2 linked regions of the Occultella kanbiaonis genome follow. The protein of the gene in region 2 interacts with the protein of the main gene of each other region in a pairwise test. Links are inferred from orthologs where the notes say so. Each region holds a gene or a part of one and is shown on either strand. Other genes may lie near its edges. The genes, in order: eno and rpe.

Evidence for each region.
Region 1: the proteins of rpe (region 2) and eno interact in binary tests that used the Escherichia coli proteins (3 or more experiments, as listed by UniProt). The link is inferred for Occultella kanbiaonis from one-to-one orthologs.

What each region holds. Positions count from the first base shown.
Region 1 is NZ_CP046175.1:4,290,214-4,297,441, reverse strand. The notes cover bases 1,393-4,212. They hold eno (phosphopyruvate hydratase), read left to right. Parts: upstream 1,393-2,067; coding sequence 2,068-3,357; downstream 3,358-4,212. Other genes in these bases: GKS42_RS19745 (FtsB family cell division protein), read left to right, coding at 3,640-4,212; GKS42_RS19755 (nucleoside triphosphate pyrophosphohydrolase), read left to right, coding at 1,393-1,993. Outside these bases: GKS42_RS19765 (FMN-dependent NADH-azoreductase), read left to right, coding at 1-577; GKS42_RS19760 (SurA N-terminal domain-containing protein), read left to right, coding at 735-1,277; more of GKS42_RS19755, read left to right, coding at 1,274-1,392; more of GKS42_RS19745, read left to right, coding at 4,213-4,260; GKS42_RS19740 (DUF501 domain-containing protein), read left to right, coding at 4,359-4,838; GKS42_RS19735 (Ppx/GppA phosphatase family protein), read left to right, coding at 4,864-5,850; GKS42_RS19730 (DMT family transporter), read left to right, coding at 5,847-6,854. UniProt on the Escherichia coli protein: Catalyzes the reversible conversion of 2-phosphoglycerate (2-PG) into phosphoenolpyruvate (PEP). It is essential for the degradation of carbohydrates via glycolysis.
Region 2 is NZ_CP046175.1:2,832,946-2,840,247, reverse strand. Bases 3,444-6,337 are described here. They hold rpe (ribulose-phosphate 3-epimerase), read left to right. Parts: upstream 3,444-4,504; coding sequence 4,505-5,170; downstream 5,171-6,337. Other genes in these bases: GKS42_RS13100 (ABC transporter substrate-binding protein), read left to right, coding at 6,233-6,337; GKS42_RS13105 (ABC transporter permease), read left to right, coding at 5,505-6,242; GKS42_RS13115 (RsmB/NOP family class I SAM-dependent RNA methyltransferase), read left to right, coding at 3,444-4,478. Outside these bases: GKS42_RS13130 (primosomal protein N'), read left to right, coding at 1-1,297; GKS42_RS13125 (HAD family hydrolase), read left to right, coding at 1,333-1,962; fmt (methionyl-tRNA formyltransferase), read left to right, coding at 1,973-2,923; more of GKS42_RS13115, read left to right, coding at 2,916-3,443; more of GKS42_RS13100, read left to right, coding at 6,338-7,255; GKS42_RS13095 (phosphoribosyl-ATP diphosphatase), read left to right, coding at 7,265-7,302. UniProt on the Escherichia coli protein: Catalyzes the reversible epimerization of D-ribulose 5-phosphate to D-xylulose 5-phosphate.

The sequences.
Region 1 (7,228 bases), 1.5 Mb from region 2 along the record:
CGAGTCCGAGTGGCGCGCCCAGCACCCGGACGGCGAGGTGGCCACCCGCCACCTCGGGCGCGACCCGATTCCGGCCGACGCCTGGCCGCATGCCGCCTACGCGCCGCCGACCGGACGCTCCACGCAGCAGCAAGGGGCCGTCGACCTCGCGGCCGAGCTGGCCGACGAGCTCCTCGCCGCGGACGTGCTGCTGTTGGCGGTGCCGCTGTACAACTTCGGGGTCTCCCAGCACTTCAAGACCTGGACGGACCTGGCGCTCACCGACCCGCGGCTGGCCCCCGGCGACTCGCCGAGCCTGGCCGGCAAGCGCGCGGTGCTCGCCACGGTCCGTGGCGGCGCGTACGGCGCGGGGACCCCGCGAGAGGGATGGGACCACGCGACGCCGTGGATGCGTCGCATCCTCGAGGATGTCTGGAACCTGGACCTCGACGTGGTCGAGACGGAGTTCACGCTCGTCGGCATGAACCCGGCCCTCGACGAGTTCTCCGACGTCGCCGCCCGTATGCACGCGGAGGCCGAGGACCTGGCCCGCGAGTACGGGCGCTCCCTCGCGAAGGGTGCACGCACGGCGGCCTGACCTGCGCGTTCGGCACACCCGCGGGCGGCCATCCGGACCACGGCCGCCCAGGCCGTGGCCGGGGTCGGCCGGGGCGGTCGAGCGCGTCGTCGCCGTCGAGTACCGCTGACGATACGATGGCTCCGGTATCTGTTCGCGCGTGAAGGGTTTCGCCTCGGTGGTCACAACGTCTCGCCTCCTCAAGATCACCGGTTCGTTGGCCGTGGGCGCCCTGGCCCTCACCGCCTGCTCCGCGAACCCGGGCGCCGCGGCCGTCGTGGACGGCAGCCGCATCACCGAGAACACGCTGGCCACCACGGACACCCAGCTCTCCCCGATGCTGACCGCGGACCCCGTGCCCACGCAGGTGCTCCAGCTGCTGATCGCGGCCCCGCAGTTCCTCCAGGTCGCCTCCGAGAACGGGATCGCCTACTCCGATCAGCAGGCGCAGGAGGTGCTCGAGGCCACCGCGGCCGCTCAGGGCGTGCCGGTCGCCGACTACACCGCGGACACCCTGCGGGTGACCCGGATGATCCTCGCCCAGGGCGACCTCAGCCAGAGCCCGGACGGCCAGGCGATCCTCGACGATGCCAACGCGCGGCTGACGGCCTCCGAAGTCGTGATCAGCCCCCGCTACGGTGAGTGGGACGCCGAGACCAACGCCATCGCAGCCGTCACTCCCGACTGGATCCTCGCACCCGAGGCCCCGGTCGCCGGATGAGCATCCCCGGTCCCGGCGAGGCCGACCGCCCAGGTGGCGCTCTCCTCGACGCGGTGGCCGTGATGAACCGGCTGCGCTCCCCGGGCGGCTGCCCGTGGGACGCCGAGCAGACCCACGCCTCGCTCGCCCCGTACGCGATCGAGGAGGCCCACGAGGTCGCGGAGGCCGCCGAGTCCGGTGATGCCGCCGCGCTCCAGGAGGAGCTCGGCGACCTGCTGCTGCAGGTGCTGTTCCACGCTCGGGTCGCCACCGAGGCGTCCGACGGCGTCGCTTTCGACATCGACGACGTCGCCCGCACGCTCGTGGCCAAGCTGGTGCGCCGCCACCCGCACGTGTTCGCCGCCGACGCGGGTGACGCCGCGCTGACGCCGGCCGACGTGAACCGGAACTGGGACGCGATCAAGGCGCAGGAGAAGGCCCGCGAGTCGATCCTCGACGGCGTCCCACCACACCTGCCGGCCCTCGCCCGCGCGCAGAAGGTCCTCGGCCGGGCCCGCAAGGCGGGCCTCGAACCGGCCGGTCTCGAACCGGACCACGGCGGGCCCGCACCGGACCCGGCGACCGAGCCTGCGCCGTCGGAGATCATCGGTGCCGCCCTGCTGGAACTGGTGCGCCGCGCGGACGCCGAGCACGTCGACGCCGAGGCAGCACTGCGGGCGCAGACCCGGGCCCTGGAGGCCAGGATCCGCGCCGCCGAACGGGATCTCCCGCTCTGAACCGACACGTCCCGGGCCACTATCGTGGACCGTGGCTCACCGAACCTGAACACCACAACATTGAAGGAGTCACTGTGGCCACCATTGAGGCCGTAGGAGCGCGCGAGATCCTCGATTCGCGCGGCAACCCGACCGTCGAGGTCGAGATGGCGCTGGAGGACGGCTCGTTCGCACGCGCCGCCGTCCCGTCGGGCGCGTCGACCGGTGCGTTCGAAGCCGTGGAGCGTCGCGACGGCGACAAGGGCCGCTACCTGGGCAAGGGCGTGCAGAACGCCGTCGCCGCGGTCACCGACGTCATCGCCCCCGAGATCCTCGGCCTCGACGCCGCGGACCAGCGACACCTCGACCAGACCCTGATCGACCTGGACGGCACCTCCAACAAGGGCAAGCTCGGTGCGAACGCCATCCTCGGCGTCTCCCTCGCCGCCGCCCGCGCATCCGCCGAGAGCGCCAACCTGTCCCTGTTCCGCTACATCGGCGGGCCGAACGCACACGTGCTGCCGGTGCCGATGATGAACATCCTCAACGGCGGCTCGCACGCCGACTCGAACGTGGACATCCAGGAGTTCATGGTCGCCCCGATCGGTGCGGGCACCTTCAAGGAGGGCCTGCGCTGGGGCACCGAGGTCTACCACGCACTCAAGTCCGTGCTCAAGGACCGCGGCCTGGCCACCGGCCTCGGCGACGAGGGCGGCTTCGCGCCGAACCTCGACTCCAACCGCGCCGCGCTCGACCTGATCCTGGTCGCGATCGAGAAGGCCGGCTTCACCGCGGGCCGGGACGTCGCGCTCGCCCTTGACGTGGCGGCCACGGAGTTCTTCTCCGATGGTGCCTACCAGTTCGAGGGCAAGGCCACCTCGCCGGCCGACCTCGTCGCCTACTACGAGACCCTCGTGGCGGAGTACCCGCTGGTCTCGATCGAGGACCCGCTGTCCGAGGACGAGTGGGACTCCTGGGCCGAGCTCGTCGGCAAGGTCGGCGACAAGGTCCAGCTCGTCGGCGACGACCTGTTCGTCACGAACCCCGAGCGCCTCGCGAAGGGCATCGAGCTCGGCTCCGCCAACTCGCTGCTGGTCAAGCTGAACCAGATCGGCACCCTGACCGAGACGCTGGACGCAGTGACCCTGGCCCAGCGCAACGGGTTCACCGCGATGGTCTCGCACCGCTCCGGCGAGACCGAGGACACCACGATCGCGGACCTGTCCGTGGCCGTGAACGCCGGCCAGATCAAGACCGGTGCGCCCGCCCGCGGCGAGCGCATCAACAAGTACAACCAGCTGCTGCGTATCGAGGACGAGCTGGACAGCTCGGGCCGGTACGCGGGTGGTTCGGCGTTCCCGCGCTGGAACGGCCCGAGCGCCTGAGTCACAGCGCGGCTGAGCCGCAGCGGCGCGTTGCTGCTTCGGTTCGCACCGCCGGCAAGGCGGAACGACGGCGGGTGTCCCCTCTGGAGGGGCCGCCCGCCGTCGGCGTTCACGGCCCGATGCCGGGCCGATGCCGGGCCGACGCCGGGCCGATGTCGGTGGGCATCCCTATCCTGTTGTGGCACGACTCACGCCCTGCTGCTCCGCCGAAAACCCCGCGCCGTGAGAGAACATGAGGGAGTGAGTCCCCGACGTCCAGCCGCCCCGCGCTCGAGCGGGTCCGTGGCGACGACGAATCGGCCCGCCACGTCGAGCCGCGCCGCCACGGGTGCGCGTGCGACCTCCGCGCGCACGCCGCGGTCGGGGTCGGCCGCCGCGAAGTCCGGCGCGAAGCCCGCAACGAGGTCTGCCGCGAAGCCCGCCGCCAAGCCGGCCGCGAAGCCGACGGCCGCCCGCCGGGCGAGCGCGGCGAAGCAGGCCGGCGCCACCACCGAGGTGCACAAGGCGCCGCGGCAGATCACCGTCCGCACCCTCGTGCTGTTCGTGGTGATCCTGATGGCCTTCATCGTGCTCGCCCCCACGCTGCGCGCGTACATCACCCAGCAGGAACGCCACCGTGAGCTGAGCGCCCAGATCGTGGCCGCCGAGCAGCGCAACGCCGAACTGACCGACGCCGTCGAGCAGTGGAACGACGACGCCTACGTGCAGGCAAGAGCGCGCGACCGGCTCGGCTTCGTGATGCCGGGGGAGACCCCCTACCGGGTGGTCGACCCCGAGACGATCACCGGCGAGGAGCCGGCCGCCGACCCTGCCGAGAACGGACCCGTGAGCGTGCCCCCGACCGGCCCGTGGTATCTGACCGTGTGGGACTCCGTCCAGGTGGCCGGGGAGGTCTCCGACTGATGACCGGCCCCGAAAGTGATCGTGTGTCTCCTGACGATGTGACCCCTGCCGCTGTGTCTCCTGCTGTCGCGACACCTGCTGCCGCGACCTCGGACGGCGTGAGCGCCGCCGACCTGGACGTGCTCGCCGAGCAGCTCGGCCGCCCCGCCCGGGGTGTCGTGGCCGTGGCGGCCCGGTGCGTGTGCGGTCGCCCGACGGTGGTCCGGACCGCCCCCCGCCTGGAGGACGGCACGCCGTTCCCCACGTCGTTCTACCTGACCAGCCCGGGTGCCGTCGCCGCCGTGAGCACCCTGGAGGCGAGCGGGGTGATGCGGGAGATGTCCGAGCGGCTCACCCAGGACTCCGACCTCGCTGCCGCGTACGGCCGCGCGCACGAGCACTACCTCGCCCAGCGGGCCGAACTGGGCGAGGTCCCCGAGATCGACGGCATCTCCGCCGGCGGCATGCCCACCCGGGTGAAGTGCCTGCACGTGCTCGTTGCGCACTCGCTCGCAGCCGGGCCCGGCGTGAATCCGCTCGGCGACGAGGCCCTCGCGCTCATCGCGGATGTCTGGAGACCGGATCGCTGCACCTGTTGACGCCCGGAGGTGGGAGGCTGTGGGGGTGACTCGTGTGGCTGCCATCGACTGCGGAACGAACTCCATCCGGCTGCTCATCGCGGACCGATCCCCGGACCGGCGCTCGCTGACGCATGTGGTCCGGCGGCTGGAGATGGTCCGGCTCGGGCAGGGCGTGGACGCGACCGGCCGGTTCGACCCGGTCGCGCTGGCTCGCACCCTCACCGCGACCGAGACCTATGCGCAGCTGTGCCGGGAACACGGCGTCGAGGCGATCCGGTTCGTGGCCACCTCGGCGACCCGTGACGCGAGCAACCGGGACGAGTTCCTCGACGGCATCCGGGACCGTCTCGGCGTTCCGGCGGAGGTGATCTCCGGGTCCGAGGAAGCCTCCCTCTCTTTCGCGGGCGTGATCAGTGGGATCGGGCCGCGGGCCGAGGCCCCCTACCTCGTGGTCGACATCGGCGGTGGGTCCTCCGAGCTGGTCCTCGGGCGGACGAGCCCGACGGCGTCCATCTCGTTGGACATCGGATCGGTGCGGCTGACCGAGCGGCACCTGCGCGACGACCCGCCCACCCCGGGGCAGGTCGAGGCGGCCGCGGCGGTCATCCGCACGCTCCTCGACGATGCCGCGGCACGGGTGCCGCTCGGCCAGGTGGCCACCCTGGTCGGCGTCGCCGGGTCCGTCACCACCGTCACCGCCCACGCCCTCGGCCTGGACACCTACCGCCCGGAGCGGATCGACGGGGCCGTGCTGCCGGTCGACGAGGCGCTGGCGGCCTGCCAGGACCTGGTCGCGATGGACCGTGCCGCACGGGTCGCCCTGCCCTACCTGCACCCCGGCCGGGTGGACGTGATCGCCGCCGGTGCGCTGATCTGGTTCGAGGTGATCTCGCGGGTGGCCGCCGAGGTCGCCGCCGCCGGGGGATCGCTCACCCACGTGCGGGCCAGCGAGCACGACATCCTCGACGGCATCGCGCTCACGGCCGGCCCGCCCGACACCACTGACACCGCCACGCCCGATACGCGATGACGGCGGGCGGGCGTCCGCCCGGCGTCGACTACGCGTCCACACCGCGCTGGGTGCGGATCGCCAGCATCCCGGTCATGGTCATCGCCGGGGCGCTGACGTCGGTGCAGGCCCTCATCAACGGCACGTTCCGCGCCGAGCTCGGCACCGGGATGCGTGCGGCCGGAGTGGCGGCGACCATCTCGATGCTCGGCGGGCTGACGACGATCCTGATCATCGCGGTCTCGATCCCGACGGCCCGGCGGGGCGTGGTCACGCTCGCGCGCGCCATCCGGTCCGGCTCCTACCCGTGGTGGACGTTCGTCGGCGGCTGCGTCGGCGGTGTGTTCGTGCTCAGCCAGGCGCTGTCGGTGAGCGTGATCGGGGTGGCCCTGTTCGCCGTCGCCGCCGTCGCGGGCCAGACCACGGCGGCCCTGTTGGTCGATCGCACCACCCTGGCCCCGGGCGGCCCGCAACCCCTGAGTCCGGGCCGCGTCGTCGCCGCCGGGTCGGCCGTCGCGGCGGTGCTGATCGCCTCCCTCGGCGGGGTCGCGACCGGACCGGACGCTTCCTGGGAGGTGGTGGTCCTGGTGCTGCTGCCGTTCCTCGGTGGAGCGGGCAACGCGTTCCAGCAGGCCGTGAACGGCCGGGTCGCCCGGATCGCCGGGCCGGTCCCGTCGACCGTGCTGAACGTGACCCTCGCGACCACGGTGGTGGTCGTGTTCCTGGCCGTGAGCCTGATCGCACCTGGGGAGGAGCTCGGGGCGTGGCCCACGCAGTGGTGGATGTACCTGGCCGGGCTCATCGGGATCACGTTCATCTTCCTGGCCGCCGCGCTCGTGCACGTGCACGGCGTGCTCACCCTCGCCCTGCTGACCATCGCCGGCCAGGTGATCGCCGCGGAGGTCCTCAACGCGCTCACCCCGGGCGGCTCCATCACGCCGGCGAGCGCGCTCGCCACCCTGCTCGTCGTCGTCGGAGTCACGGTGGCCCTGGTCACCGCCCGACGTCGCTCGAGAGGCAAGTGACACTCTCGCCGACTTCCACGAGTCGCCTTTCGTTCCACTGACTCGAGTTGCGGGTTACGCGCACACCGACCCGCACTTCGGGTCTGTGGAGTCGCGATGGTCTCGCCCACGTTCCACGAGTCGCACTAGTTCCACTGACCCGAGTTGCGGGTCACGTAGGCGCTCACCCACATTTCCGGTCTGTGGAGTCGCGACGGGCTCCCCACGCTCGGAACCCCAAAGTGGCCCTCGTTCCACTGACCCGAGTTGCGGGTCACGTAGGCGCTCACCCACATTTCGGGTCAGTGGAGTCGCGACGGGTTCGCCCACCCTCGTTCCACTGGCGCGAGTTGCGGGTCACGTTGGCGCTGACCCGCACTTCGGGTCAGCGGAGT
Region 2 (7,302 bases):
GCGGTTCGTGCGCGCCCTCACCGGGCGCACCCATGTGGTGGTCGGGACCAGGTCCGCCGCGTTCGCGCCGTTGCCGAACCTCGGTCTCGTGGTCTGCTGGGACGACGGGGACGACCTGCTCGCCGAGCCGCGCGCGCCGTACCCGCACACCCGCGAGGTCCTGGTCCAGCGGGCGGACCTGGCGGGCGCCGCGGCGCTCATCGGCGGATTCGCCCGCACCCCCGAGGCCCAGCTGCTCGTCGCCGACGGGTGGGCCCGTTCACTGCAGGCGGACCGCGCCATGGTGCGCGCCCGTGCGCCCCGGGTGATCGCCCCCGGCGAGGCGGACCTGGCCCGGGAGGGCGAAGGTGGCCGGGCCCGGATCCCGGCGCCGGCGATCGCACTGGCGCGCCGGGCCCTCGCGCGGGGGCCGGTCCTGGTGCAGGTGCCCCGGGCCGGGTACCTGCCGGTGGTGGCGTGCGCCCGGTGCCGCACCCCCGCCCGCTGCAGCCACTGCCACGGCCCGCTCCGGCTCGATCGCGCCGACGCGCCGCCGCAGTGCCGCTGGTGCGGCCGGCACGCCACCGCGTGGGCCTGCGGTGAGTGCGGCGCCACGGCGGTGCGCGCGATGCGGACCGGCGCCGGCCGCACCGCCGAGGAGCTCGGCCGCGCGTTCCCCGGGGTGCCGGTGACGGTCTCCGGGCGCGACGGCGGCGTGCTGGACCGGGTGCCCGCCGCACCCCGGCTCGTGGTCGCCACGCCCGGCGCGGAACCATCGGCGGACGGCGGGTACACCGGCGCCCTGCTCCTGGACGCCGCCCTGATCACGAACCGGCCCGAGCTCTCGGCCGGGGTGGAGGCGCTGCGCCGCTGGCTGCGTGCCGCGGCCCTGGTCCGGTCCTCCGGTGACGGGGGAGAGGTGATGATCCTCGGCCAGGGTGCCCCGGTGCCCGTGCAGGCCCTGGTGCGCTGGGACCCCGTCGGGCACGCCGGGCGCGAGCTCAGCGAGCGGCAGGAGCTCTCGTTCCCGCCGCTGGTGCGGCTCGCCACCCTCACCGGCGGTTCGGGCGCGCTCGCTTCGATGATGCGGCACCTGCGTCTGCCGGCCGAGGCGGAGGTCCTCGGCCCGGTGCCGGTCGAGGACGCCGGCGGCCCGGAACAGGCCGCGGAGGAGGAGATGCTGCGTACCCTGGTGCGCATCGACCGCCGCGCCGGGGACGAGCTGAGCGTCGCACTGGCCCAGGCGCAGGCGATCCGCAGTGCCCGCAAGGAACCCGGCGTCGTTCGGGTCCGCATCGACCCCGACCACTTGTGGTGAGTTCCATCACACCGCCCAGGCCAGGAGGCCCCCGCGTGACCAAGATCGACCGGACCATCACCACCGTCGTGTTCGACCTCGGCAACGTCCTGATCCGCTGGGACCCGGTGGCGGTCTTCGAGGGCCGGCTCAGCGAGGGCGAGGTCGCCGAGTTCATGGCAGCCGTCGACTTCCCGACCCTGAACCGGTCCCTGGACGCAGGCCGCACCTGGGCGCAGGCCCGGCCCGAGGTCGCGGACCGGGCGCCGGACCACGTCCACCACATGGATGCCTACCTGCGTGACTTCGAGCGCTCCCTGGTCGGCGAGGTCCCGGGCACGGCGCAGATCGCACGGGACCTGATGGCCGCCGGGGTGCGGGTGCTCGGCCTGACGAACTGGTCCGCCGAGACGTTCGAGCACGCCCCGAGGGCCGCGCCGGTGCTGACCGAGTTCGAGGACATCCTGGTCTCCGGCGCCGTCGGCCTGGCGAAGCCGGACCACGCGATCTTCGAACTGCTGATCCGCACCACCGGGCTCGTGCCCGAGGAGACGGTATTCATCGACGACTCACCGGCCAACGTGGCCGCGGCCGCGGACCTGGGCTTCCAGGCGCTGCTGTTCACGGACGCGCAGGCGTTCCGCGCGGACCTGGTCGCGCTCGGGCTGGGCATCCCGGACTCCTAGACTGCCCCGTATGCGTTTGCTGTTCGCGGGCACCCCCGCCGTCGCCCTGCCCACCCTGGCGGCCCTGCTGGACTCCAGCCACGACGTGGTGGGCGTGCTCACCCGGCCGCCGGCACCGGTCGGCCGCAAGCGCGTGATCACCCGGAGTCCCGTGCACGCCCTCGCGGACGAGCGCGGCGTCCCGGTCATCACCTCCTCGCGGCCGCACGAGGCGGAGACGCTGGCGGCCCTGACCGCGCTGGACATCGACTGTGCACCCGTCGTCGCCTACGGTGCGCTGCTGCGCGACCCCGCGTTGTCGCTGCCCCGGCACGGGTGGCTGAACCTGCACTTCTCCCTGCTGCCCGCCTGGCGCGGCGCCGCCCCGGTGCAGCACGCGATCATGGCCGGCGACGACATGACCGGTGCGAGCACGTTCCGTATCGAGGCCGGGCTGGACACCGGACCCGTCTACGGCACCCTCACCGAGCCGATCCGGCGACGGGACACGGCTGCGGACCTGCTCGGCCGGCTGGCCGAGGCCGGGCCCGCGCTGATGCTGGCCACGCTGGACGCCATCGAGGCCGGCACCGCCCGGCCGGTGCCCCAGGCCACCGACGGGATCAGCCTCGCGCCCCGCCTGAACAGCGCGGACGCGCGCGTCGACTGGTCGCTGCCGGCGCTTGCCATCGACCGGCGGATCCGCGGCTGCACGCCCGCCCCCGGTGCCTGGACCACCCGCGACGGCGATCGGTACAAGCTCGGCCCGGTGCTGCCGGTGGTCGAGGACGCCGGCCTTGCCCCGGGGCAGCTCGCGGACGTCGACGGCGCCGTGCTGGTCGGGACCGGCTCGGAGGCGGTCCGGCTCGACGCGATCGCCCCGCCGGGTCGCGGCTGGATGGCCGCCTCGGACTGGCTGCGCGGCGCACGGCTGCCCGCGGACGCCTCCTTCGACCGGGTGGAGGTCGGCTCCGATGTCTGAGGGCGGCGGGAACCAGGGCGGTGGCCGTGACCCCGGCGGGGACCGGGACAGTGGCCACGGCTCGGGCGGCGGGCAGCGGGGCGGCCGTGGATCGGGCCGGCCGGCTCAGGGCCGGGGCTCGCGCGACCGCGGCCGGCGCCCCGACTCACAGCGCACCTCCTCCCGCCCCTCCGAGCGCAACCGCGGCACAGACCCCGCACGCCGCGCCGCATACGACGTGCTGCGGTCGGTCGCGGCCACCGACGCCTACGCCAACCTGGTGCTGCCCCCGGTCCTGACCGAGCGGCAGATCCGCGGCCGGGACGCGGCGTTCGCGACCGAGCTCACCTACGGCACGCTCCGGATGCAGGGCCGTTACGACGCGATCATCGCCCATGCCTCCCGCCGCGACGCCACGAGCCTCGACGCCGAGGTCCTCGACGTGCTGCGGCTCGGCGCCCACCAGGTCCTCGGCATGCGGGTGCCCGGTCACGCGGCCGTCTCCGAGACCGTCGGTCTGGCCCGGTCCACCTGCGGCACCGGACCCTCCCAACTCGTCAACGCCGTCCTCCGGCGCATCACCGAACGCCCCCTCGCCGAGTGGCTGGACCTGATCGGCGCCGATGCGAAGGACGAGACCGCCCGCCTGGCCGCGGTCCACTCGCACCCGGCCTGGGTGGTCCGGGCCATGCGCTCGGCACTCGCGCAGACCGGTCCCGGTGACGGCGACCTCGAGGCACTGCTGGAGGCCGACAACGCCTCCCCGGCGGTGAATCTGGTGGTGCGTCCCGGTCTGGCCGCGCCCGAGGACGTGCCCGACGCGGACCCCGGCCGGTGGGCCTCGACCGCTCTCGTGCTTCGCGGCGGTGACCCCGGCGCGTTCGAAGCCGTGCGTTCGGGGCGCATCGGCGTCCAGGACGAGGGGAGCCAGCTCGTCGCCCTCGCGGCCGCGGCCGTGCCCGTGGAGGGTCCGGACCGCACCTGGCTGGACCTGTGCGCGGGCCCGGGTGGGAAGGCCGCGCTGTCCGCCGCCCTGCTGGCCCAGCGGGCGCCGGACGGGCTGTTCGTCGCCAACGAGGTCGCCGAGCACCGGGCCAGGCTCGTCGAACAGTCCATGACCGCCGTGCGCGGCCTGCTGCCCGGCATCGAGGTCCGCACCGGCGATGGGCGGGAGATCGGCGGCACCGAGCCCGGACGCTACGACCGGGTCCTCGTCGACGTGCCGTGCACCGGCCTCGGGGCGCTGCGGCGGCGACCCGAGTCGCGATGGCGCCGCTCGCCGTCGGACCTGTCGGCCCTCGGCCAGCTCCAACGAGAACTGCTCACATCCGCCCTGGCCGCCACCCGCGCCGGTGGGGTCGTCGCGTACGTCACCTGCTCGCCGCACCTGGCCGAGACCAGGTTCGTCGTCGAGGACGTGCTCAAGCGCACCGACGGCGCGACGCTCCTGGACGCCGTCGAGGTGCTCGCCGGCGTGAGCGCCGAACCGCTCGGCGACCTGGACGGCCCGTACGTGCAGCTCTGGCCGCACCGGCACGGCACGGACGCGATGTTCCTGGCACTGATCCGGGCCTGACCTCGCGCAGCACTACGCTCGCCCGTATGGGCATCCTCATCTCTCCCAGCGTGCTGAACTCCGACCTGTCCGACCTGGCCGGTGAGGTCGGGCGGATCTCCGCCGCCGACTTCGTGCACCTGGACGTCATGGACAACCACTTCGTGCCGAACCTCACCTTCGGGCTTCCGGTGGTGGAGCGGCTCCTCGCCCGCATCGAGCTGCCCGCCGACGTGCACCTGATGATCGAGGACCCGGACACCTGGGCCCCCGCGTTCGCCGAGGCCGGCGCACGGTCGGTCACCTTCCATGTGGAGGCGTCCAGCGCACCGGTCCGGCTCGCGCGCGAGCTGCGCAAGCGCGGCGCCCGGGCGGCGATCGCGCTGAAGCCCGGCACCGGCATCGAGCCCTATCTGGACCTGCTGCCCGAGTTCGACATGGTGCTCGTCATGACGGTGGAACCCGGGTTCGGGGGTCAGTCCTTCATCGAGGGCACCCTGCCGAAGATCCGGCGCACCCGGGACGCCATCACCGGGCTCGGCGCCGACATCTGGGTGCAGGTCGACGGTGGCGTGTCCCGGACCACGATCGGCGCCGCCGCGCAGGCCGGCGCGAACATGTTCGTGGCGGGCTCCGCCGTCTACTCGGCCGACGACCCGAACGCCGAGATCGCCGCCCTGCGCGAGCTCGCCGAGGCGGCGTACCAGGGCTGACGCCGAACCCGGCGTCGCTGCCTGCCCGCAACCCCGGCACAGGGCGTCTCGCGATCCGGGCGTGACCGTCCTCATACGCGTGGGGCTGCCCGAGTGTGTCAGAATCGGATCAGCAAGAACGTGCTCCGGGGTCGGTGAAAGTCCGAGCCGGCGGTGATAGTCCGCGACCCGGCCACTGCTCGTCGGTGGTCGGTTGACCTGGTGGAACTCCAGGACCGACGGTTAAAGTCCGGATGGGAGGATGCACGCGGCGTCGGGTCGATCCCGGCGCCGACGGACGGACGCGCGGTGCGCCGTCCTTCCCCGGGGTACGCCTGGGGAAGGAGAACGGCAGGTGGCCCGCGAGGAACTCGTCGCACCCGTCGCATTCGGCGCGCTCGGACTGCTCGCGTGGCAGGGACTGGCAACAGTGCTGCCGGACCGGGTCCTCCCGACACCCACCGCGGTGGCCTCCCGCTTCGTCCTCGAACTGCGTGAGGGCGGCCTGCTCGGCTTCGCCGGGCACACCCTGACCGAGGCCGTGCTCGGCAGCCTGCTCGGGCTGGCCGTAGCCGTTCCGCTGGGCTACCTCGTCGCCCGGTCCCGCCTCGTGGCCTCCGCGATCGGGCCCTACCTCGCCGCCTCCCAGGCGATCCCCGCCGTCGCCCTCGCCCCGCTGCTGGTGGTCTGGTTCGGCTACGGCCTGCTGCCCACCGCACTGCTGTGCGCCCTGCTGGTCTTCTTCCCGATCTTCGTGAACACCACCCTCGGCCTGAGCACCCTCGACCCGGACGTGATCGGCGCCGCGAAGGTCGACGGCGCCGGGCGCTGGCGCCTGCTCGTCCACATCGAGGGCCCCCTCGCGTTGCCCGCCCTGCTCGCCGGCATCCGGAACGGCTTCGTGCTGTCCGTCACCGGGGCCGTGGTGGGGGAGTTCGTGATGGGCGGCCAGGGCCTCGGCCTGTTGCTGTCCGTCTACCGGGACCGCTCCGACATCGAGGGCATGTTCGCCGTGCTCGTCGCGCTCGTCGCCCTCGCGATCGGCGTCTTCTACCTCATCCGCTCCTTCGAAAGGCGCATCCAATGGCTCTGACCGCGCACCCCGTCCGCATCCTCGCGGCGCTCACCGGCGCCGCGGCCCTCACCCTCGCGCTCGGTGCCTGCGGCGCCGACGAGCCCGACGGCGGGGCTACTGCTCTGCCCGAGCTCACCATCGGCCTGACGTACGTGCCGAACGTCCAGTTCGCCCCGTTCTACGTCGCGGCGCAGCAGGGCTATTTCGAGGAGGCCGGGGTGGACGTGACCCTGCGGCACCACGGCGAGTCGGAGGACCTGTTCGGCGCCCTGGCCGGTGGCACCGAGGACGTCGTCGTCGCCGGGGGCGACGAGATGCTGCAGGCCCGTTCCCAGGGCACCCCGGTGGTCAGCATCGCAACCCTCTACCAGACCTACCCGGTCACGCTCATCGTCCCCGAGGACTCCGAGATCACCTCCGCGGCCGACCTCGCCGGGCACAGCATCGGGGTCCCGGGCCCGTTCGGCGAGACCTACTTCGGCCTGCTCGCCATGCTCGACGCCGCCGGCCTGACCACCGACGACGTCACCATCGAGCACGTCGGGTTCACCCAGCAGAGCGCCCTGGCCGAGGGGCACGTCGACGCCGTCATGGGTTACGCCAACAACGACATCCCGCAGTTCCGGGCCACCGGCCTGGCGGTCCGCGGCGTCCCGATCGGGACCGACATCCCGCTCGTCGGCATCGGCCTGGGCACCACGGACGACGTGCTCGCCGCCGAACCAGACGCACTCGCAGCGGTGATCACCGCCGTCGGGCGTGCGGTCGCCGACATCGCTGCGGACCCGCAGGTCGCCGTCGACGCCGCCGCCGAGGAGGTCCCGGGCACCGTGACCGCCGAGCAGGAGGCCATCACCCTGGCCACCGCAGAGGAGACCATCCCGCTCTACGGCGACCTCGAGGGCCCGTGGGGGACCCAGGACGACGCGACCTGGGAGCAGATGGCGGAGTTCATGACGCGGACCGGGCTGATCACCGAGCCCGTCTCAGCATCGGAGGCGTACACCAACGACCTGATCGGTGCCGAGTAGGCTCGGGGCGTGAAGACCTTCGACGACCTGTACGCCGAACTGCGGGA